DNA from 4 places in the Paenibacillus barengoltzii G22 genome. Region 3 is predicted to be linked to each of the others. Evidence: predicted binding sites of a transcription regulator. Region 3 holds the regulator's gene; each other region holds the start of a gene.
What was found. Region 3 encodes Rex, which represses fermentation and respiration genes when NADH is low (regulators of the CRP and FNR family bind a similar motif). Its sites were predicted from a motif close to TTGTGAAATATTTCACAA; they were not measured.

Region 1 (5,987 bases), on a different contig from region 3:
AGCATCCCTGAGCTTGGCTGCGGCTTCAAAATCAAATCGTTCAGAGGCGTCCCGCATCCGTCTCTCCAACTCCTCCCGGAGGCTGGAATCCGAGCCATCCAGCAGCGCAGTAAACCGATCCATCATGCGGTTGTTGCGCTCAACCGCTTCCCCGCCTAAGCATGCGCCGAGACATAAGCCCAGCGAATGGTTCAAACAGGGAAATCCAATGGGCGCTGATCGTGGACGGCTGCAAGCGATACGCAAAGCTTCGCGAACGCTTTGGACAGCCGCCTCAACAGCATACCGACTCGCCGAATACGGTCCATAAACTTGGCGGGTTCCCGGGGCGTCCGGCACATCAGCAACTTCCAGGTCCCAGATCCCGTCTGTGTCGCAGATCGCTAAATAAACATAACCGAGTGGACTCTTCATCTTTTTGTTATATATCGGCTTCAGTTCTTGAATCAGCCGGCACTCCAGCATCAGCGCTTCAAATTCGGTGTCAGTCCTGCGGATTTCCAGATCCTTCCCATTATGCGCCAATCTCTCGACCTTCTTGGAGCGGTGACGGGAGACATGAAAATAAGAACGTACCCGTTGCTGCAAGTTCTTCGACTTGCCAACATAAATGACGCCTCCTGCCGCGTCCTTCATCAAATAAACCCCCGGCGCTGCTGGAAGGGTGCGAAGCTGCAGCTCGATCCGTTCGTTGGTCATGGAGCAAGCTCAATCCGTTTGATGACGTTACCAGTAAAGTCTTTTACCCTAAACGCTCCTGCTTCCAAGAGGCCATAGGAATTGGGGAAGTTCTCCTTCGGCAATGCGATGGACCCCGGATTCAGGACGTAGATGCCGTCTTTGATATCGGCTACTGGCACATGCGTATGCCCCTGAATAAACACGTCGCCCGGCGCCAATGGCGGAAGCTGATCGATGCTGTATCCGTGCCCATGCGTGACGTAAATACGTCGTCCCTCCAAGTAGAGCATGGCATAATCCGCCATCATCGGAAATTCCAGCAACATCTGGTCCACTTCCGCATCACAGTTCCCGCGCACAGCGATGAGTTGATGCTTATGTTCGTTCAGCGTCGCCGCAGCCCGCTTGGGATCATAACCGTCAGGCAGCGGATTTCGCGGTCCGTGATACAGGAAATCCCCCAGCATAATGATTTGGTCTGGCTGCTCCTCGGCTACTTTGGCCATCGCCCGGTCCAGCCAAGCGCTTGATCCGTGAATATCCGAAATCAACATCAATTTCATCGAAACCAACTCCTTATCTCTTTCGTTTTAGTATATAAGGAAGAACATCTGGCTAAATACAATCGAAATCTTGATCAATCGGAGGTACCTTGCATGAAGTCCTTCAAAAAATGGGCGGTGATCCTTCTTGTCTTTTGGGGCATATGGAAGATATTCTTTTTCCTCCTTAAGGATGTTCTGTTTGCAGTGCTAACGTTTCCTGATCCTTATGCCAATATCCTTCAGATGGTCGGTATGGGAATGATCCTGCTGTTATCTCTTATCTTCACTGCGCTTCTCGTCAAAGACAGCGCCCGATAAGCAAGAAAGACAAGAAAGACGTCCAATCGCTTGAACGTCCAGAGTTCACTATTCTTGGATCAGCGTATACAGCTCGTTGGTCACTTTAAACTGATCCTTAAGTCCCGATGTGACATAAATTTTGTCGTCCTTCGTGATGAACAAGGCTTCCGTTACCTCATTATAATTTTCAACAAACTCCATCCCTTTCTCCAAGCCCATCACAAAAACCACAGTAGATAGCGCATCGGCATCCGTCGCATTATCCGTTAAGATGGTTACGCTCTTCAGCTCGTTTTGCGCTGGCGCGCCAGTTCTGGGGTCAAGAATATGGTGATACATCACCCCGTCCTCAACAAAATACCGTTCATAGACTCCCGAGGTATTAATCACCTGATCGTTTAAGCGAATAGTCCCCATCGTCGTCCCGCGCGAGCTGTCAGGATCCTGAAGTCCAACGATCCAGTCGTCACCGTTCGGCTTGCTTCCAACCACGATGATACTGCTGCCGCCAAGGTCAACTAATGCGCTCTTTACGCCTTCTTCACGAAGATAAGCTGCGATTTTGTCTGCCGCATACCCTTTTCCGATGCCGCCGAGATCCAGAATCATCCCCGGTGTTTTCAGAAAAATCGTTCGCTTGGTTTCGTCCATCACCACATTTTGATAACCAACCAAGCTAAGCTCCCGCTGCAAGTCCTCCGGAGCCGGAACATGGGCATCTTCATGTCCAATATCCCAAAGATCAACCAATCCGCCAACGGTTGGGTCAAACAGCCCATCCGTCTCCTTGGCATAATTCAGCGAGCGTTTTAATACCTCTATCGTATCTTCGGATACTTCAACCGCCTCTACGCCTGCCTCCTGATTCACTTTGTAGAGCTGGCTTGTCTCCAAAGTCCGGCTAAGCTCCTCGTCCAACGTTTTCAACATCGCATCGATATGATCCAAATGCTCTTCGCCCTTCGGGTCCTCATACAATTTGATGTTAACCACCGTATCAAAAATATAATATTGTCTTGAGGTCGGCTCTGCGGCCGCCGTTTTGTCCTTCGGATTCGCCTCGCCTCCGCACCCGGATAAGAGGATCGTCAGCATTGCCGTCAAGCCGAAAAGTACAGCCCGTTTGCGCCATTTCTGTGTTCGTTGCATCGTTTCACCTCATTTGAAAGTTCACGCAGCTCGTGGTTAACTTCCCGTATTGTATAATTTTCATCACACTTCGTCTAGGAAGAACATCACGGTGACTTGAGTACTGCAAAGAGGAACACGAACCTAAATGCAAAAAGAAGCGAGATAGATCTCGCTCCCACAATGATCAAGCCTCAAACCGAAGTTGATCCGAAATTCGTTTATCTTAATAAGTCATCTTCTCGAGTGATGTTATCGTATGAACGGTTATACCGCCGATAATCGTCTAAATACTGCCGCTCATGATTTTTTACATAGTAGAAGGTACCCCATCCGCTGAAAACGAGGAACAACACCAACATAATTCGGTAAGCCAACGTAAAATGGTCTGTGGCAAACCCGATCACAATACCTAAGATCGCTATACCCAATAGTCCCCAAAGGATTGATTTCATGATCTTTTTTACCAATTTCCATATCCCCCCTTATCTATTATTAATTGGATTATAGCATATTTTTCCTAGGTAAAGAGATTCTGTTATTTGTTTGCTATTTTGTGGAAATGACTGTGATCCCAGTCACTCAATCGCTGCCGATCGAGCGATATGCTTCTGGCAGAAACGGAGGTGCAGTGTCTCAAATCTAACTACGTGAAAATCAACACAACCTTCAGCACCTCCTGTCTTCGAAATCAATCAAGGAGGTTTCTCGATGAACCAAAGTCAAATCCCAACCGATACGCGTCACGAGCCGTCCATGTTCTGTTACCAATGCCAAGAGACCGCGGGTGGAACGGGCTGCACCATCACAGGTGTTTGCGGAAAGTCTGAGGAGGTTGCGAATCTGCAGGATTTGTTGGTCTATGTCCTCAAGGGGGCGTCATTCCTTGCCTTAGACAGCGACCTGCCGGAGCCGCTTGACCGGCAGCTATCCGTATTTACCATGAACTCCTTGTTTGCGACAATAACGAACGCTAATTTTGATCGCAACTATTTCGTGAGCCATATCCGGGAGGCTCTTGCCTTGCGAGATATTGTTAGAAGCTACTGGATGAAGAAGCACTCTGACGATGAGGCTGTCTTACCCGATGCCGCGCTCTGGGAGCCTAGAGATGAAAGCCAGTTCGCAGGTAAAGCCCAACAGGTCGGGGTCCTCTCTACCGCCAACGAAGATATTCGTTCCTTACGTGAACTATTAACCTACGGACTTAAGGGGATGGCCGCTTACACCTACCATGCCTATCAATTGGGTTATACCGACGGAAGGATTCATCACTTTATGCGCCAGGCGCTGGCTGCAACCTTGGACGATACCTTAACAACCGATAATCTTGTCGCCTTGGTCCTGGAAGCGGGCAAACATGGCGTCGAAGCCATGTCCTTGTTGGATCGAGCCAATACAAGCACCTATGGTCATCCGGAAGTAACCCAGGTCAATCTCGGTGTACGGAATCGCCCAGGTATATTGATCAGTGGTCATGATTTGAAGGATTTAGAAGAGCTGCTGCTCCAAACGGAAGGCACCGGCGTGGACGTATACACTCACAGTGAGATGCTCCCAGCCCACTACTATCCGGCATTCAAAAAATACAGCCATTTCGTCGGCAACTACGGCAATGCCTGGTGGCAGCAAACGAGGGAATTCGAAGCCTTTAACGGTCCGATTCTCATGACGACCAACTGTATCGTGCCGCCAAAGGATAGTTACCGGGATCGACTTTACACAACGGGGAACACCGGTTATCCTGGAGCACGTCATATTCCGGATGGCAAGGACGGGAAGCCAAAGGACTTCTCAGCACTCATCGCGCATGCCCAAAATTGTCCGCCGCCAACCGAGCTCGAAAGCGGGCATATTGTCGGCGGCTTTGCCCATCATACCGTGACTCGTTTGGCGGATCAGATCGTTCAGGCAGTGAAGAGCGGTGCGATCAAACGGTTTTTTGTTATGGCGGGGTGTGACGGACGAATGAAATCGCGGAACTACTACACCGAGTTTGCTAAGGCACTTCCTCGGGATACCGTGATCCTGACCGCCGGTTGTGCCAAGTACAAATACAATAAGCTGGACCTGGGGGATATTGGCGGGATACCCCGCGTCCTTGATGCGGGTCAATGTAATGATTCCTATTCACTCGCCGTCATTGCACTGAAACTAAAGGAATTGTTCGGTCTTGAGGATATCAACGAGCTGCCGATATCGTACAATGTTGCCTGGTATGAACAAAAAGCCGTCACCGTCCTGCTCGCTCTGCTCCATCTCGGTGTCAAGAACATTCACCTCGGCCCTACTTTGCCGGCCTTCCTGTCCCCCAACGTAGCGAAGGTCCTGATCGACAAGTTTGGCATCGGGGGCATTACGAATGTAGAGGAAGATATGGCCATGTTTCTTGGAGCTTTGGCGTAACGTGTGCAAATCGAAAGGACCCCCTATCACGTGATGTGAATGAGGGGGTCCTTTCGATTCCAGTCACTATATCGTTACTCGCTTAATAATGAGAGTTGGATTGCCGCCAAAGTCGGATACTCACGATACTGTTTAAAAACAACCTTCACCCTCCGGGCTGTCGTAACCGGAAGGATCACAATCTTCTTGTAACCGATTATCGAACCTTCTCCAATCAAACGCCATTCACCGAGAAGTGCAGTTTCCTCGTTGGACTTATCCTCGGTAAGTTCCGATGCCCACAGCTCAAACGCCTCTACCCGCTGTCCTTGTTCAATCTGTTCCTGTAAAATAACCGCGTTAAATGCCCTCGCCTCCGGTAAAACGATTTGTACCCAAGGCTCAGCATCCGACGCAGACGGTCTCCAAGCGCGATCCGGTGTGGCCTCGGCAAGAGCTTCGGCCGCCTCCTCCTGGGAAGCGGCACTCGATCCTATCCATACGGCCCCTTCGTTCAGCCTTGGATCATTTAATTCCTGGATTCGGCGTCCCAGCTTGGCCAGAACTTCACGATCCGGCGCTGCGATCACCCCATCCCGGTTAGGCGGGATGTTAAGCAGGAACATGGCATTACCGCCAACGGATTTCAAGTAGATGTCGAACAGTTCACGGTCGCTCCGCACCTGCCCGTCCTCTTCGGCATGGTAGAACCACCCCGGACGGATGGACGTGTTCACTTCAGCCGGATACCACACCCATTCTCCGCCATACCGAGCAATCGCCCGCCTGCTGCCCAGATCCTCTTCCATCGAGTTGATCGAACGAGCGAAGGACGGGTCATCGGTTTGTTGCGATTTTTCCGCCGTTTTCTCCGCATCTTGCAAAGCCCGAGGTACAACGCTCCATTCTTCCCGCCGCGTATGCCCTGCCTCGTTGCCAACCCAGCGG
Region 2 (5,987 bases), 190 kb from region 3:
GTATGGTGTCGGCGATATGGTTGGGCAAGCCGATCCGTTCTTCAGCTCGAAGCATAGTTTTACCGCCGAAGTTATCGAAGACTGTGAAATCGGTATTATTGAGCAGAAGGACCTGGAAATCATGATTTGCCAGCATTGCGATTTCGCCATCGATTTCATGAAATGGATGGGCATCCATCACCGTTTGACGCAAACCAAATTCCGCGATTTGATGATGTACGGCAAACCGGGCGCTTTGTGCTCGACCTTGATTCGCTTGAGCAATACGTACGGTGAACCGCACGGAGATGCAATTCTGATTAATAAGAAGATCACCCATACTGACTTGTCCAACATGATCGGGGCAACGCGCGAAAGTGTCAACCGAATGCTAAGCGACCTGCGCAAAAAGGAAGCGCTGGACTATGAGAACGGGATGATCGTAATCAAAGACCTGGTCATGCTGCAAGATATTTGCCACTGCGAGCTGTGCCCGAACGAAATCTGCCGTATTTAACCGCCTAGTACTCGCCCTATATACGGCGTTAGTTCCGGTGTATTGAACCGTCCCATGATTGGAGGGCGGTTTTTTTGCTTTCTTCCCATCGCGTAAAAAAATCCCCCAATCCTCTTCGCTACCCAATGAGGTTGGGGGATACTTATGTGGTTATGAGCCCTGTGCTTTCTTGCGCATGGGCGAAATGAACCAATATGCCATTGCGACGAATACCGCACCGCCCCCAAATCAAACTTGCCTCATGCTTCAAAAATAGCGCGGCGACCTTCCGATCACCGCGCTGTCGATAGCCGCACTACGCTTGCTGCAGAGCAGCAGCGGCAATGTAGACCTGTTCGTCCTCCACCTTGACCGGGAACATCGTGACCTGCCCGGTATCCGGTGCTTGAACGAGCCCGGTGGTCAGGTCGATTTTCCAATCATACAACGGATCATACAGATAATGACCCGATACAATCCCCTCGGCCAGCGGTCCGCCCTTTGGATGCGGATTTTGGTTCAGCGCCGCAAAAATCCGGCCATCCGATGTTCGGAACACGGCAATTTGCAGGCCGGCCACTTCCACGACACGCCCGATTTGCGGCAGAAAATCCTCCAAGGCACCAACAGGATAAAACGTTTCGCCCTTACTCTCCATACTCATGCACCATGACCCCTTTCTCCAGGACGCTGTATTACAGCTGGCTGCTCACTTCTAACGAGTGATACAATTTGCCAAGCTGTTCGTTGTCGTTCAGCACTTTTTTCCATGGATCGGATACTTGCTTCAAAGCAAATTCAATCCGTTCCATCAGCGCTTTGCGGTTCTTCACATCGTCAACGATAACCGAGCGGATATGTTCAAGGCCCATCCGTTCCACCCATTCCGACGTTCTCTCCAGGTAGTTGCCGGTTTCACGGTAGTACTGCATCAGCGCGCCGCACACTTCAATCAATTCTTCATCGGTTTTCACCTTGCACAGCGAGTCCGCCAAGCGCGGCTTGATCCCGCCGTTACCGCCAATGAAGACCTCCCAACCGCCGTCATTGCCAACGATCCCGATATCTTTGGTGCACGACTCGGCGCAGTTACGCGGGCAGCCGTTAACCGCCATCTTAAATTTCGCCGGGAAGTCCAGCCGCTCGAATTTGCGCTCCAGCAGCGCGCCCATATCCATTGAATCCTGGGTGCCAAAACGGCAGAACTGCGAACCAACGCAGGTCTTTACTGTGCGCAACGATTTGGCATAAGCATAACCTGACGGCATATCCAGCTCCGCCCACACCTTCGGCAGGTCCTCTTTCTTCACGCCGATCAAATCCAGCCGTTGTCCGCCCGTGACCTTGACCACCTTGACATTGTATTTCAACGAAACATCGGCGATTTTCTTCAGATCTTCCGGCGTCGTGACGCCGCCGTACATCCGCGGCACCACGGTATACGTGCCGTCCTTCTGGATGTTGGCATTCATCCGTTCGTTGACGAAACGCGAAGCTTTTTCATCTTCATGGGTATCCGGGTAGATCATGCCCAGATAGTAGTTAATCGCCGGCCGACACTTCGAGCAGCCTTCCGGCTGCGTCCATCCGAGCACATTCATCACTTCTTTGGTTGTCTGCAGCCCTTTCGCTTTAATCTCGGCAACGATCTCGTCCCGGCTAAGCGTAGTGCAGCTGCAAATCCCCTGTTTCGCCGATTGGGTAAAGCCATCACCAAGCACATATTGCAGGATCTGCTCGACGACCGGTTTACAGCCGCCGCAAGATCGAGTCGCTCCGGTGCTCGCTTTAATCTCGTCGACCGTCGTCATCCCTTGATTTACGATGCAGTCTACGATCGTGCCTTTCGTCACCCCATTACAGCCGCAGACGATTTCCTCATCGCTCATCGTTTCGACCGATGCCTTCTTCTTGGTGCCGCCGCAGCAGCCCCCGCCCATCAGCGATTCGTACAACTCATCGGTCATCTCCGCGCCTTGCTTAATCAGCTTCTGCAGCTCAGCCGAATCTGTGATATCCCCGAACAGCACTGCCCCAACCAGCTTGCCGTCCTTCAGCAAAATTTTCTGATAGGTGCGTTTCCACTCGTCCTTGCTGACGATCACCGTATGCTCCGGTCCATCTATAAATTCACCGGTGGAGAATACATCCACGCCGGAAATTTTGAGCTTGGTCGATACGACCGAACCCTCATAAGGCGCGGTATCCACGCCGCTGATATGCTTCGCCAACACCATCCCCTGCTCGAACAAAGGCGCAACCAGACCGTAACAAACCCCGCGGTGCTCCGTACATTCCCCCACTGAATACACGCCTTCAAGCGAGGTTTGCAGATAGTCGTTCACGACGATCCCACGGTTCACTTCGATGCCGCTGGCTTTAGCAACCGCAACATTAGGTCGGATCCCCACAGCCATAACAACGAATTCTGCCTCCAGCTCCGTCCCGTCGGCAAAGCGCAGGCCGCGAACCCGATGGTCGCCAAACAGCTCCGTCGTTTGTGCACCCATCTTAAATTTGATCCCTTGCCGCTCCAACTCTGCTTTCAACATGCTCGCTGCCTGATGGTCTAACTGGCGTTCCATCAGATCTTCCATCAAATGCACAACCGTCACGTCCATCCCCAGTTGCACAAGACCTTTGGCCGCTTCCAATCCCAACAGTCCACCGCCAATGACGGCCGCCTTCTTGTAGGTCTTCGCCGCCTCCAACATTTGCTTGCAGTCCGCGATGTCACGGAAGCCAACGACCCCTTCCTTATCGCTGCCTGGAATCGGCAAGATCAGCGAATTGGAGCCCGTTGCGATCAGCACTTTATCGTACGGGACGCGCACCCCATTTTCGGCGACGACCTCTTTGGCTTCGGCATCAATCCGCTCCACTGCAGTTCCGAGATGCAGGGTGATCCCGTTCTCTTTGTACCAGTTCAAATCGTTCAGCACGATATCGTCCAGCGTTTTGCTGCCTTCCAGCACATATGACAGCATAATCCGATTGTAGTTCGGATGCGGCTCGCTTCCGAATACCGTAATTTCAAATTTCGTAGTCAACTTCAGGATTTGCTCTACCGTGCTGATTCCGGCCATTCCGTTACCGATAACAACTAGTTTCTCTCGTTCCATTCCCATATCTTTAAAATGCCTCCTCCAATAAACACCTGGGTCTCATGCGACTTGGCGATAGTTAAAATTTGAAGTGATCCCATGCTCCCAGTATACTTTTCAAATAAGGAGGACTTTGTGATTCCATTCACATTAATTGTGAAAATTTTAACATGCTTTTGTCATAACTTTTTCAATATTCTATTAAAAGATCCGCTCTCCCGGATGATTACCAGGATTACGGATCTCTAAGTTACATCGTACTTCTATTGCGTCGCCAAGCTAATCTCCACGTAGTCTTGCGGCTTTAATCTCATATCTAGGCCATTATCCAGCAGCTTCTTCCCATTCACTTTCAGGATCCATTGCTCGTCCTGCTTAGGGGTATAGCCGCCGACGGAGATAATTGATTTATGGTTGGGATTAAACTGAACCATTCCACTGTGCTTCAGGAGATCTCGAACGGTGGTGTTATCACTGTATTTATGGACAAAATATTGCTTCTGACCGCCCCCGTCGATAATCAACAGCAAGGACGCCAGCGGTGAGATCGCTTCATAGCTGTCCACCGTCTTGACGTAAACCAGCAGCTTGTCACCCATTTGCAGCTCCTGATCCCAGTTGGTAGAGGCCAGTTCCTTATCATTTAGCCGGGTCCCCCATTCCAACGCCGAATCCAGCGACACCTCCCCCACCGATTGAATGGCGGACTGGTCCTCTGTAAATTTGACAATCCCGCTGCTTGCCAAGGCATGACGTACCGTTAACCCGTCGATATAATCAAAATGCAGGTTACGCGTCACATCAGGGATAAAGGTGCCACCATCAATCATTAATGTGATATCGTGGGGGTGTTCTACTTCTGTTGTCTGCGTCTCCGCTGGTGTCGGTTGATCCATAATCTGACCGCGGGCGCACGCCGACGCGATTATGATTATAGTCAGTCCTGCCATACATCCAACGAACCATCGCCATCTGTTAAACATAACCGCCCTGCCTTTCTCCTCATCATTTTCCCAACTTCGGCCAGATCGTATTCCTTCTTCTTAAGCATACCGGACAAAGTGCAGGTTCTCAAATTTCAGGCTCCCTGATGGATATTGGCAAAATAAAAAGGCCCCCGTCATCGGAGGCCTGTTGTATGTTCAGATGTCTTACTTAAGTACGTCGTGATCAACGTAGCGTTCGCCATTCATTTCGCTAATCAACTCAATCGCGACCTTCGCACCGTCGCCCGCGGTGATGATCGTATGCACGCTTACCCCGGCAACCGTTCCTGCTGCCCAAATGCGTGGAATGCTCGTACGGCCTTGGCCATCCGTAGCAATCACCGTTTTGATTCGAGGTTCGCGGCCTTCCTTCAGCTCCAAACCGATAGCGCTTGCAAGGTCGGTTAACGCGCCGGTGGCCAATATGATATGGGACGCTTCATAACTGCGGCCGGATTCGGTCTTCACCGTAACCGTTGAACCACCGTTCGTATCGATGTCAGACACTTTCTCTTCAATGAACTTCGCGCCGAATTTCTCCGCCTGCTCCCGGCCGACCTTCAGCAAATCGGGTCCGGAAATGTCCTTCGCACCGTAATGATTCTCGATCCATGCCCGTTTGGTCATGCTGGAGTTGCTGTCCAGAACGAGCGTTTCTTTACCTGCCTTCGCCAAGAAAAGTGCTGCACTTGCTCCTGCAGGTCCTGCTCCAATAACAATTACATCAGCCACACGTACACCTACTTTCTATGATATTCCATGCCGCCCGCTCGCCGGTAACGGCATGTTCGTTGTTTATTTAATCCACTCTTCCGCCCAGGACTGCACTTGTTCCATAACGGGACGAAGCGCCCGGCCTTTCTCCGTTAGTTCATATTCAATCCGGACCGGCGTCTCAGGATAGACATGGCGAACCAGGATTCCTTCACATTCCAGATCCTTCATCCGCTCGGATAACATTTTATCGCTCATGGAAGGAATCTGATTCGAAATATCCTTAAATCGCTTGGGACCGTCCATCAGCGTTTTGATGATCAGACCGTTCCAACGTTTGCCTAAAAACGAAAATGCCGATTCAAATCGCGGACACATTGCCTGGGAATGCTCATCCATAAAATTCACCTCGTTATCATCGCCGACCTAAGGGCTGAAAGCTTACAATTTGTTAGTATATTTCATAATAGCATATTTATTGGAGGAAAGTAAGGGGGATGCCCGGTCATTTAAAAAAAACGACCGCCTAGGCGGCGGCCGCTAGTATAGTATATTACGCTGGTTGTAACTTATACCCACCACATTTCGCCGGCAGAATCTTCCACCAACACCTGCTGGAGATTGCGTACCGCCTTCGTGAACCCTTCGTCGATCGACATCAGGCCGTCTTCATGCTCGATGCTGACAACATAATCGTAGCCATACAAG
Region 3 (5,987 bases):
CGGCCACAAACACCGCGTTTGTATAATGCGCCGCTGCTTTGGCAAGCAAAGTTTTGCCGGTTCCAGGAGGACCGGTCAGCAATATCCCTTTAATCGGCCGGATGCCAAACTTGCTGATTTCCTCATGGCGCACCATGAAATCCAGCGCTTCGCAGAGCTCCTGCTTGGCGCTCTCCTGACCGCCAATCTGCTCGAAGGTCAGCTTCGCCGGTCCGCGCTTTTTGCGTTTCCGTTCCTGGGCCGCTCCAATCGTGATGCCGCCCCGCATTTTGAGCATGGCAAATACCACGCCAAATAACACGATAGCCGTAACGAGTGGAATGATGTTCACGCCAATGAACGCCAAAAAGACGATGAGTACAAGTATAAAGCCAAGAGCAGCTTCAATGATCCATTTACGCATTTGGCCATACCCCCATCCGTTCCGGCGTACGCGGCAAAATAATAAATTTGCTGTATTGTCCGTCTGTTAAGGTGATGTACACGTTTTTCTCATCCATTTCCGCCGTAGCCTGCAGCTTGCTGTTCTCTTGCTCCATCTGTTTCAGCGCAGCCGTAATTTGGGTATATTGCTTATTTTCCATGGCCTGGGCGACAGTAAACATCGCATTTTCCCACAACTGGTCAAGCTCCGGCGAGGAATGATCCTCGATATTCAGCTTCAATGTACGGCTGCCGATTTGCTTCTCCCCGTTCTTTTCAATGTGCCGAACCAATTCACCCAAATCCGTCCCGGGCTTCAAATTCAGCTTCAGTTCCAGCTCATCCGCCTTCACATTCATATCGACATGATTAACCCCATCTACACTCTTCACAATATTCTCCAGCGGACGCTCAATCGCCCACTGCCGATATAAGAACCATCCACCAAATAATACAAGGGCGGAAATAGCAATGCTTGCAGCAATTGGTCCAATACGCAGTTTCACGTGATGTCCCCCTTATCTATATAAATAATCTACTATATTATATATATTCACGTATATCAAAACTACAAGTATCAGTATATCACATCGTATATATAAATTCGAAGGAATGTGTGAATATATTTAAAAATAAAGCCTAGTAGTTCTAACCCGAAATGCTACAATTTCTCAAGCCAAACATAAAAAACGGTTCCGCCATTCAGGCTCTTCGCCTAAACAACGAAACCGTTAGATATGATTCATTCATAGACTCCCCGTCAGCGATTCGGCAGGGTGAACACTTCCGGCAAAGCCTCGCCGGTCGTGAAACTGAAAAACCGGTAGTAATGGTGGTCCTTCTCTTTATAGAACAGCTGCCACACCAGTTGATTATTGTAAATGCCTGGCAGCAGCCGAACCACTCGGATCCCCGGCAACGATTGTTTGATAATCTCACGCATTTGGCTCTCGGACTTGCCATCAGCCAGTAGGCGTACCTCCGGATCATGTCCTTCCCGCAGCCAGACCATCATCTGACGACCGGAAGCATCTTCACCTTGTACGACCCAGATGACTTCATCCCATACCGACTTCCAAACTTTGTCGCCCCGGACGAGATCTGTCTCTTGCTTTGCCTGCTGAATGGCGGCTCTTTCGGCTTCCCACGTATCCTCATGAATGTATAGATAAAACCGGTGGAGACCCAGGAGCACGATCAACAGGATCACAAGGGACAGCAGGATCCATTTCGTTCGCTTCCTCAAGCTTCTCTTCCTTTCCCTTCCTATGCAAGCAGCCTCCTTCTGGAAACCGCGCGCCGCTCATTATCGTGCCAGCAGTCCCTCAAACGCCGCCTGCGCCTCGTAGCGGATACGTTCCTCATCCAGCGTCAAGCAAGCCCCGTGTTTGACAACCTGCTTGCCGTTCACCCAGACATGCTCCACATCCTTGGCCCCTGCGGAATAAACGGTATGGGAGATATAATCCGTTCTCGGCAGGAAATGGGCTTGCTCCGTGTTCAAGGCGATAATATCTGCCTTCATGCCTGCAGCCAGCTTGCCTGTATTTTGCAAGAAGACTGATTTTGCACCGTATTCCGTTCCCATCTTCAAGGCTTCCAGTGCCGGAACCGCCGTTGGATCGCCGGATACGCCTTTATGGATCAGCGCAGCCAAACGAATCTCCTCCAGCATATCCAGGTTATTGTTGCTCGCCGGACCGTCGGTCCCCAGCGATACCACTACGCCTTTCTTCAAGAGTTCGGGTACGCGGGCGACACCGCTGGCCAGCTTCAAGTTACTGCCCGGGTTATGCGAAATTGTAACCCCGTGGGATGCCAAGATATCGATTTCCTCGTCGGTCAAATGCACCGCATGGGCAAGCAGGGTTGGGCGGGAGAACATCCCCAGCTTCAACAAATGCTCTACCGGACGGACGCCGTAATCGTTCACGTTCTGCTCTACCTCGGCGCGTGTCTCCGACATATGCGTATGCATTGGCAAATCGAGATCATGGGCAGCTTGCACAAATTTCTCGATGAAGGCTGGCGGGCAGGTGTACGGTGCATGCGGTGACATCATCGTGGTGATGCGTCCTTCTGCCTTGCCGTGCCAGTTCTGTGCAAACGCGATCGCTTCCTTGAGCTTCTGATCTTGCTCTTCCGGGGAGCACAAACCGATGGCTCCGCGCATCAGCACGGCGCGAATGCCTGATTCCTCCACGACGTTGGCCACTTCGTCCATATGATCGTACATATCCAGGAACGTCGTCGTCCCGCCCTTGAGCATTTCCAGCACGGACAATGCCGTACCGGCATACACATCCGCTGCCGTAAATTTGGCTTCCATTGGCCACATTTTCTCCTGCAGCCAGGTTTGCAGCACCATGTCATCTCCGTAACCGCGCAGCAGCGACATCGCCGCATGGCCATGGGTATTGATTAGGCCCGGCAGGAACAACAAGCCTTTGCCGTCCAAAGTCTCGGCGCCTTCCACGCCTTCCGGGCGCTCTTCCCCGATATAGCTGATCGTATCGCCCTCAACGAGCATATATCCGTCAACCACAGGACGTTCCGCATCTAATACGGCAAACGTCCCGTTCTTAATTAACCATTTCCGACTCATACGTTGCTTGTTTCCTTTCCGTTTTCCAAGTAGTAAGCCAAGCTCAGCAAATCTGTGGTGAAATCAGCCGCATGAATCCGAACTTCCGGCGGAACCTTCAGAATCGTTGGCGCGAAGTTCAGAATCGCACCGATTCCGGCGGCCACCAGCTCATCCGCCACCCGTTGGGCTTCTGTATCCGGTACGGTGATGATGCCAATGCGGATATTTTTCGCTCGAACAGTTTCCGCCAGCTCTTCGATCGGCTGAATCGTAATGTTGTTGATCTGCTTGCCGATTTTCGCCGGCGAAGCGTCGAACACCGCAACAATCTTCATATTATCCTTCAAATACGCATTATAATTCGAAAGGGCTTGGCCCAGATTCCCGGCGCCCACCAGCGCAACGTTAATCTGTTGGTCCAGATTTAAAATTTGTTGAATTTTCTCAATCAAATAAGCGACATCGTAGCCGATCCCCTTTCGGCCAAAATCGCCGAAATAAGCTAAATCCTTACGGATTTGCGCCGGATTAAGATCCAGCTTCTGTCCAAGCTCCTGGGAGGACACCGTTGGCACCTCACGGCGGCTGAGTTCATTTAAAAAACGCAGGTAAACCGGCAGTCTGCGGACGACAGCGTCCGAAATTTTATCTGACTTCATGCATTGTTCCCCCTATTCTCCATTACGATCTATGAAGCGGCTTAGGCTTCGGGATTTAACCATTCCGAGATACGCGGCACCATTTGAGTTAATGGCATATGCTCCATCTTCGGTCCAGGCAATGAGTATAAGAAATATTTTCCATAATATGATTCCAGGATCCGGGTATCATAAACGATCACGATGCCGCGATCCTGCGACGAACGGACAAGCCGTCCGAACCCTTGCTTAAAGCGAATGACCGCCTGCGGGACAGACAGCTTCATGAATGGATTCTTCTTCTCCCGCTGCAGGCGTTCGCTCTTCGCTTCCACCAGCGGATGGTTTGGCGGCTGGAACGGCAAGCGTACAATCGCTAAACTGGTCAACGCCTCGCCAGGGATATCCACCCCTTCCCAGAAGCTGCTTGTCCCGAGCAGCACCGATGCGCTGTTCCCTTGGAAGCGCCGGGTCAGCTTGGTGCGGCTGCCGCTGTCCATCCCTTGCCCGATCACCGTGATGCCCTCCGCTACAAGCCGTTCTTTCAGCGGGTCATACACCTGCCTGAGCATCTTGTACGATGTAAACAGCACTAGCATGCGCCCCTGTGTCGCCACCGCGGCATCCGCCAGTGATTGTACCAGCGTGTTAATGAAATGGTCATCCCCCACGCTGCCTTTCACACTTGGAAAATCGCGCGGAATCACCAGCAGCGCCTGATCACGGTAATTAAACGGCGATGGCAGCATCGCGGTGATCAGCCGATCCTCTTCCGCTGCCTCCGTCAAGCCAAGCTGCTCAATCATATATTGGAACGATTTATCCACAGATAAAGTCGCAGACGTCATGACGACGCTCTTCTTCCGATCGAAGAAAAATTGCTTCAACTGAGCGCTGACATCAATCGGCACCGCATACATTTGCAGCGACCGGCTGCGGAAGTTCCCGTTCGCTTCTATCCAATAGACGGTATCCTCGCTCTCCAGCTTCATGAAGAAGCGAAGCGCTTCCCGTTCTCCGGCTAAATCTTTAAACAACCCGCTAATATCGGTGATCAAGCTCTCCGCTGCATAATCGTCCTGCTCTTCTCGGATTTCGGACAGAAGGCGCTCCCCTTTCCGAAGCACGTCGCCGAGACCTACATAAATTTGATTCTCTAGCGCGGTCAACGTCTCCCAATCCTTGGGCTTGCGGTTCGGCAGCAACCGGTACACGAACTGTCCGGGATCACCAGGCGCGGCGTCACTGCGGTCAGGCATTAAGCTGAACAGCAGCTCGCTGAGCTTGTCCCAGCTCTCCTTCACATCCACCAGCGTAGGATAGATCCCGTCGATGACTGAGCACCATTCCGAGGATTTCTCCGCGGCTGACGCTTCGAGCGCGCTGCGGAGGTTGGCCAATTGCCCCGTCTTGCTGTCTTTATACAGCCGGGTCAGCGTATGCACAACCGTAAAATACTTCATATGAATCCCCAAATGCTTGCCGGCCACATCCTCTAAATGATGCGCTTCATCGATTACTAATCGCTCGTAGCCCGGCAGCAGCTGATGTCCCGCCTGGATGTCTGTAAACAGCTTAGAGTGGTTCGTAATCACCACGTCCGCGACACCGGCTTCGTGTTTTGCGCGATGATAGAAGCATTTGCGGAACCAAGGACAGGAGCGGCCCAAGCAGGATTCCGACTCACTGGCCACTGTCTCCCAAAAGTCACCGCCGCGATTGCCGAGATTCAGCTCTTCGTCATCGCCGCTTTCTGTTTGGGTCAGCCATACGACCATTTGCGCGGCCGTCATCACCTCTTCTTTGGGTGTAGAGAAGTCTTTTCTATTTATTTTATGTTCAAATTTGCGCAAGCACAAATAATGCTGCCTACCTTTAAAAACGGCTGCACGAAACGGAAAAGGCACGACCTCCGTCAACAACGGCACATCGCGCTCTCTAAGCTGTTCCTGCAGGTTGATCGTGTGCGTGCTCACCATGACCTTCTCTTCATTCTTGACGCTGTGGTAAATAGCTGGCAGCAGATATCCCAAGGATTTGCCCGTTCCGGTTCCGGCTTCCACGAGCAAGTGCTTATCTTCCTCAAAAGCCCGCATGACCTCATTTAACATCATGTTCTGGGCTTCCCGTTCCTCGTACTGCGGCAACCGCTCCCGCAGCCGTTCTCGGACCTGCTCCATAAACTGCTCGAACGTCACGTTCTCCAGCGGATTGCGTTCCGCGCTGTCCCTCGGCGCTTCGATGTCGAGCCAATCTTCCACCTGCAAGGCGAATTGGCGGTAGTAGACATAGCCGTCTTCGCTTGGCAAAGCTTCCCGCTCTTTCTCCTGAACCATGGC
Region 4 (5,987 bases), on a different contig from region 3:
CGTGTTCGACGTGACATTTGCGTTGCTGTTAGCCGCGTATATCCTTGTGCTCGTCGTCGTGCTGCCGTACCTTTCGTTGCGGTTGACGAAGCGGACGAACGAGGAGGTTAAGCAAGAACGGAACGGGCTGTACCAGAAGCTGACCGATGCCGTCATGGGGATCGGGGATTGGGTGATCAGCGGACGTTCGGCGGAGTTCCTTCAATCGTATGAGCAAGACGAGGCTGCCGTTGCGCGGAAGGACCGCAAGCTGCGGGCTTGGGCACGCTGGCGCAGCTTTATCGGTCACTTCGTTGTAGGCCTCGTCGTCGTATCGATGGTGTATTGGGCCGGCGGCGAAGCTGCGGCTGGCCGGATCGACGCTACGCTGATTGCGGCGTTTGTGCTGATCGTGTTCCCGCTGTCGGACGCGTTCCTGCCGGTGTCCGAAGCAGTGGAGCGCACGCCGCAATACCGCGTGTCCCTGGACCGGCTTGCGCGGATCTCGGGCGGCGACAGCGCTAGTGCCAGCCGAGCGGCGGCAGGCGGCTCGCAGCCGGGCGCAGCGGGCGAGCCGATCCGCCCCGGCATCCCTGGGGCCGGCGGCGCTGGGCCGGCTGAGGCGGGCGGGGGGACCCGCGCCGCCGAGGTGCGGCTGCGCGGCGTGCGCTTCGCCTACGCCGCGGAGGACGCCGACTCCGTGGACGGCGTCTCGCTGGACATCCCGCAGGGCAAGCGGGTGATGGTGATCGGCCGCAGCGGCGCCGGCAAGTCGACGCTGCTGAAGCTGATCCAGGGGGCGCTTGCCCCAAGCGCAGGCACGGTTGAAATTAACGGCATCTCTGCCGCCGCCTACGGCGAGCGGATGCCGGAAGTCATCTCCGTGCTGAATCAAAGCCCCCATCTGTTCGACACCACGGTGGCGAACAACATCCGGCTCGGCCGGCCTTCGGCTACGGACGAGGAGATCGCGCGGGCCGCGCAGGCGGCGCAGCTCGGCCCGTTGATCGCGGCGCTGCCACAGGGGCTGAACACGCCGATGCGGGAGACCGGCCAGCGGTTCTCCGGCGGCGAACGGCAGCGCGTCGCTCTGGCGCGGATCCTCCTGCAGGACACGCCGGTGCTCATCCTCGATGAGCCAACCGTCGGCCTCGATCCGCGCACGGAACGCGAGCTGCTGGCGACGATCTTCCGCACGACGCAGGGCAAGTCGCTCATCTGGGTGACACACCACCTCGTGGGTGCCGAGAAGATGGATGAGATCGTGTTCATGGAGCACGGACGGATCGTGATGCGCGGCACCCACGCGGAGCTGCTGGCCCGCGAACCGCGGTACCGTAATTTATACCGGCTGGATTGTCCGGAGGAATAAGACGCATACTAAAAATCAGGCGGCGATGCATGGGGAAACCGGCATCGCCGTATTTTTATAGGTAGAAGAAAGGTACAGCAAGGTGAGCGAACTGCAAAAGTACAGTTGAATTCCGGGGACATAGTCTTATTGTGCCTCTTAGCTGCAAAAGTGCAGTTGATTTCCGCCAAATTTACCTTGGAATCACGATTTCCCCAAAATGAACTGTACTTTTACATTCCATTGTCCATTTTCGGCGCAAAACGGGTGGGATGAACTGCATTTTTACACTTGGCAGAGCGTTGGTGGTGCTTAAGCTAACTCATGATTTAATAAATTGCCTTTTCTGCTTCCGTTTTCATATAGGAGCCGATATAATGGTTCTTAATATATTTACATGAGGTGTAAGCTATAAGGGTTTGGGTTTGGTCAATCCCAATCGGATATAGCGTGAAAAATGCAGCGAACGGGGTGAGGGGATGGAGCTCAGACAAATCCAATACTTTATTGAGGCGGCTAAGCTCGAGCATGTGACGGAAGCGTCGTATGCGCTGCATGTGTCGCAGTCGGCGGTCAGTCGGCAAATCTTTAAGCTGGAGGCGGAGCTGGGCGTCGATCTGTTTGTCCATGAAGGCCGGAAGGTGAAGCTGACGCCGATCGGTCGGCAGTTCCTGCAGCATATGGAGCAAATGATGAAGGTACTTGAACAGGCGCGCCAAGAAATCAACGAGTATCTGGATCCGGAGCGCGGGACCGTCCGCATCGGGTTCCCGAGCAGTCTGGCGGCCAACCTGGTGCCCACGGTGGTGTCGGCGTTTCGGCGCCGGTATCCGGAGGTGCATTTTCAACTGCAGCATGGATCGTACCGGGAGTTGCTGGACTGGGTCGGCGGCGGCGTGATGAATCTGGCCATGATTGGTCCGGTGCCCCAAGGGGAACCCCAAGTCACCGGCGAGGTGTTGTTCCGTGAAAGGTTCAAGGTGCTGTTGCCTGCCGGACATCGTTTGGCTGACCGCGAATCCGTCGGGCTGGACGAACTGCGGGAGGATGTGTTCGTATTATTCCCAAAAGGCTTTGTCCTGCGGGAAATCGTGGTTGACGCCTGCGATCAAATTGGATTCCAGCCGAAGGTATCATTTGAAGGAGATGATCTTGATGCGATTAAGGGGTTGGTGTCCGCCGGATTGGGGCTGACACTGCTTCCCGAGATTGCGCTTGGTGAGCATATTCCTTCCACGATCGTATCGCTGCCGATGAGGGAGCCGCAGGTCACCCGGGACGTTGGGGTGATCATTCCAGCGAATCGCGAACTCGCGCCAACGGAAAAACTGTTTTATGATTTTTTGAAGGAAAATTTGCCGTCGTCATGCGGAATTTAGGATTCATCGAAAAATGATATCGATAAGGGCCGTGAATTTTGTCACTTACACGGTCCTTTTTTCTTGAAAATGTGTTACAATTTACTCGGATTGTTCAGGTTTAAGATGTGCAAATTTTCACTAACTCAAAATGGGTTAGAGGCATCCAAAGGAGGAACACTATGCTTGAACAGCAGTTCGGCAAGCGAATCCTCAGATTATCGCAAAGGAGAATCGAATATGTCAGAGACAGTTACTGAAACAAAAACGGAGCAATCCGTAGCTGGTACCGCAAGTGGGCAGCAGGAGCTCCTGGAGCAGCTCTTAAAGCCGGAGGTGCAGCAATCGCTGACCGCTCTGGTAGAGCAGCTTCCAAAATTAAATGAGCTCGTTGGGGTTTTGACGAAAACGTATGATTTTGCCAAAGCGGTGGCAACGGATGAAATCCTGAAGAATGATACGGTTGGCGCCATTTCGGAAATTGCCGGCCCAGTGGTAGGCAAGGTGAAGCATTTGGCTGCTAACGTGATCGAAGCGAAGGATCGCGCAGAGGAAAGCCAAGAAGTGATTGGCGTGTTTGGGTTGATGAAGATGTTGAAGGACCCGCAAACGCAAAAGCTGCTCCGATTCGTTAACGCCTACCTTCAAGTGTCCGGTGAACGGGACCGCCAACAAAACTAACGGAGGAATACGATTATGTCAAAACATATTTTAATTTTGGGCGCCGGCTATGGCGGCGTACTCAGCGCATTGTCGGCCCGTAAGTTTATGGATAAATCGCAGGCGCGGATCACTGTGGTCAACCAATATCCGACGCATCAAATCATTACAGAGCTGCATCGCCTTGCTGCGGGCAGCATTTCCGAACGCGCGGTTTCCTTGCCGCTTGACAAGCTGTTTAAAGGCAAAGATATCGATTTGCGGATCGCGAAAGTAGAGAGTTTTTCGGTGGATAAAAAAGAAGTGAAGCTCTCCGACGGCACCGTGTTGTCCTATGACGCACTGGTTGTTGGTCTGGGCAGTATTACGGCGTACTTTGGCATCCCAGGCTTGGAGAAGCACAGCATGGTGCTGAAATCGGCGGACGATGCCAAACGGATCTATGCGCATATCGAATCGCGGATTCGCGAATATGCGGCAAGCGGCAATGAAGCCGATGCTACGATCGTGATCGGCGGCGGCGGATTGACCGGCGTCGAGCTGGTTGGGGAAATCGCCGATAAGCTGCCAGAGTTGACGAAGAAATACGGCGTACCGCAAAGCGAGATCAAGCTCCTGCTCGTAGAAGCTGGACCAAAGATCTTGCCAGTGTTGCCGGATGCGCTGATCGAACGCGCGACTGCCAGCCTCGAGAAACGCGGCGTGAAGTTCCTAACTGGCTTGCCGGTAACCAATGTGGAGGGCAACACCATCGATCTCAAGGATGGTCAAAAGATCGTCGCCAACACCTTTGTTTGGACCGGCGGCGTGCAAGGCAATCCGCTGGTTGGCGAATCGGGACTGGAAGTCAACCGCGGCCGTGCTTCGGTGAATGAATTCCTGCAGTCCGTCTCTCATCCAGACGTATTCGTTGCAGGTGACAGTGCCGTATTTATGGGTCCGGACGGTCGTCCTTATCCGCCAACGGCGCAAATCGCTTGGCAAATGGGTGAGCTGATCGGTTACAACCTGTTCGCTTACCTTAACGGCAAGACGATGAACGCATTCAGCCCAATCAACTCCGGTACGCTGGCCTCGCTTGGCCGCAAAGACGCTGTAGCGACGATCGGGGCAAGCAATACCCAGCTGCGCGGCTTGCCAGCTACGTTGATGAAGGAAGCAAGTAACATCCGGTATTTGTCCCACATCAAAGCGCTGGATTCTTTGGCTTATTAAGCGCCTTAGATACAAAGAGTCGCCCAAGAGGTTTTATCCTCGGGGCGACTCTTTTTTCGTTATTCCACGCTGCTTGGTTTATACAACTCCGTGAGCGATCATGGCGTCAGCAACCTTCAGGAAGCCGGCAATGTTGGAGCCGACAACCAGGTTGTCGTCATACCCGTATTCTCTAGCTGCGTTTACGCTGCTGCGATAGATGTTGCGCATAATGTCCTTCAGCTTAGCATCCACTTCCTCAAACGACCAGGCGAGTCTTGCGCTGTTTTGCGCCATTTCCAGAGCGGAAACAGCAACCCCGCCGGCATTGGCAGCTTTTGCTGGTCCGAAGTATACGCCATTGTTCAAATAAACTTCGATGGCTTCCAGCGTAGACGGCATGTTGGCCCCTTCAGCGACATATTTGACGCCGTTGGCCACCAATAGTTTCGCGGAGGCTTCATTGATTTCGTTCTGCGTTGCACAAGGCAAAGCGATGTCGCAAGGGATGCTCCAGATATTTTGGCAACCCTCTACATATTCCGCAGTTGGATGCTCGTTCACATATTCCTTGATCCGTTTGCGCTCGACTTCTTTCAAACGCTTCACGGTTGCCAGATTAATGCCGTTCTTGTCGTACACATATCCGTTCGAATCACTGCAAGCTACAACTTTCGCGCCAAGCTGCTGCGCTTTCTCAATCGCGTAGATCGATACGTTCCCGGAACCGGAGACAACAACGGTTTTTCCGACGAAGCTGTCGCCCCGGCTTGCCAGCATTTCGTTGGTGAAGTAAACCAGCCCGTAGCCGGTAGCTTCGGTCCGCGTCAAGCTGCCGCCATAGTTCAGGCCCTTCCCGGTCAGAACGCCGGTTTCATTGCCATACAGCCGTTTGTATTGGCCGAACATGTAGCCGATCTCGCGAGCGCCTACGCCGATATCGCCTGCAGGCACGTCGGTATCTGGACCGATGTATTTGGACAACTCGGTCATGAAGCTTTGCGTAAAGCGCATCACTTCAAGATCGGATTTGCCTTTCGGATCGAAGTCCGATCCGCCTTTGCCGCCGCCGATCGGTTGACCGGTCAATGAGTTCTTGAAAATTTGTTCAAACCCTAGAAATTTGATGATGCTGGCATTTACAGATGGATGAAAACGAAGTCCGCCTTTGTAAGGACCAATTGCGCTGTTAAATTGAACCCGGAAGCCGCGGTTCACCTGGACTTTGCCTTGGTCATCGACCCAAGGAACGCGGAACGTGATCATTCGTTCCGGCTCGACGATGCGTTCAAGAATCCCATGCTCTTGATATTTTGAATGTTTGGCAAAGACAGGAACCAGCGAGTCAAGGATTTCCTTGACGGCTTGATGGAATTCCGATTCCCCCGGATTCCGTTGTTGAACGGTCTCAAATACCTGATCTACATATTTGCGAGCTGCCTCCA

Region 1: the regulator Rex is predicted to act here: its motif matches at 3,303-3,320, upstream of hcp (hydroxylamine reductase).
Region 2: the regulator Rex is predicted to act here: its motif matches at 3,734-3,751, upstream of nirB (nitrite reductase large subunit NirB).
Region 4: the regulator Rex is predicted to act here: its motif matches at 2,815-2,832, upstream of C812_RS18945 (DUF1641 domain-containing protein).

The regions. Positions count from the first base shown of each region.
Region 1 is NZ_KE159653.1:739,746-745,732, forward strand. Features, by position in the region: gene C812_RS11745 (GIY-YIG nuclease family protein) at 1-699, opposite strand, end outside; gene yfcE (phosphodiesterase) at 696-1,244, opposite strand; gene C812_RS11755 (hypothetical protein) at 1,338-1,544, shown strand; gene C812_RS11760 (FAD:protein FMN transferase) at 1,593-2,675, opposite strand; gene hcp (hydroxylamine reductase) at 3,366-5,060, shown strand; gene C812_RS11775 (alpha-L-fucosidase) at 5,135-5,987, opposite strand, start outside.
Region 2 is NZ_KE159652.1:1,157,172-1,163,158, reverse strand. Features, by position in the region: gene C812_RS05410 (Crp/Fnr family transcriptional regulator) at 1-496, shown strand, start outside; gene nirD (nitrite reductase small subunit NirD) at 792-1,139, opposite strand; gene nirB (nitrite reductase large subunit NirB) at 1,171-3,603, opposite strand; gene C812_RS05395 (hypothetical protein) at 3,843-4,475, opposite strand; gene C812_RS05390 (FAD-dependent oxidoreductase) at 4,731-5,297, opposite strand; gene C812_RS05385 (winged helix-turn-helix transcriptional regulator) at 5,361-5,678, opposite strand; gene C812_RS05380 (sugar phosphate isomerase/epimerase family protein) at 5,849-5,987, opposite strand, start outside.
Region 3 is NZ_KE159652.1:1,350,120-1,356,106, reverse strand. Features, by position in the region: gene C812_RS06390 (AAA family ATPase) at 1-403, opposite strand, end outside; gene C812_RS06385 (hypothetical protein) at 396-929, opposite strand; gene C812_RS06380 (cell wall elongation regulator TseB-like domain-containing protein) at 1,184-1,669, opposite strand; gene C812_RS06375 (amidohydrolase) at 1,730-3,028, opposite strand; gene C812_RS06370 (redox-sensing transcriptional repressor Rex) at 3,025-3,669, opposite strand; gene dinG (ATP-dependent DNA helicase DinG) at 3,711-5,987, opposite strand, start outside.
Region 4 is NZ_KE159655.1:255,273-261,259, reverse strand. Features, by position in the region: gene cydC (thiol reductant ABC exporter subunit CydC) at 1-1,351, shown strand, start outside; gene gltC (glutamate biosynthesis transcriptional regulator GltC) at 1,810-2,709, shown strand; gene C812_RS18945 (DUF1641 domain-containing protein) at 2,929-3,369, shown strand; gene C812_RS18940 (NAD(P)/FAD-dependent oxidoreductase) at 3,385-4,563, shown strand; gene gdhA (NADP-specific glutamate dehydrogenase) at 4,642-5,987, opposite strand, start outside.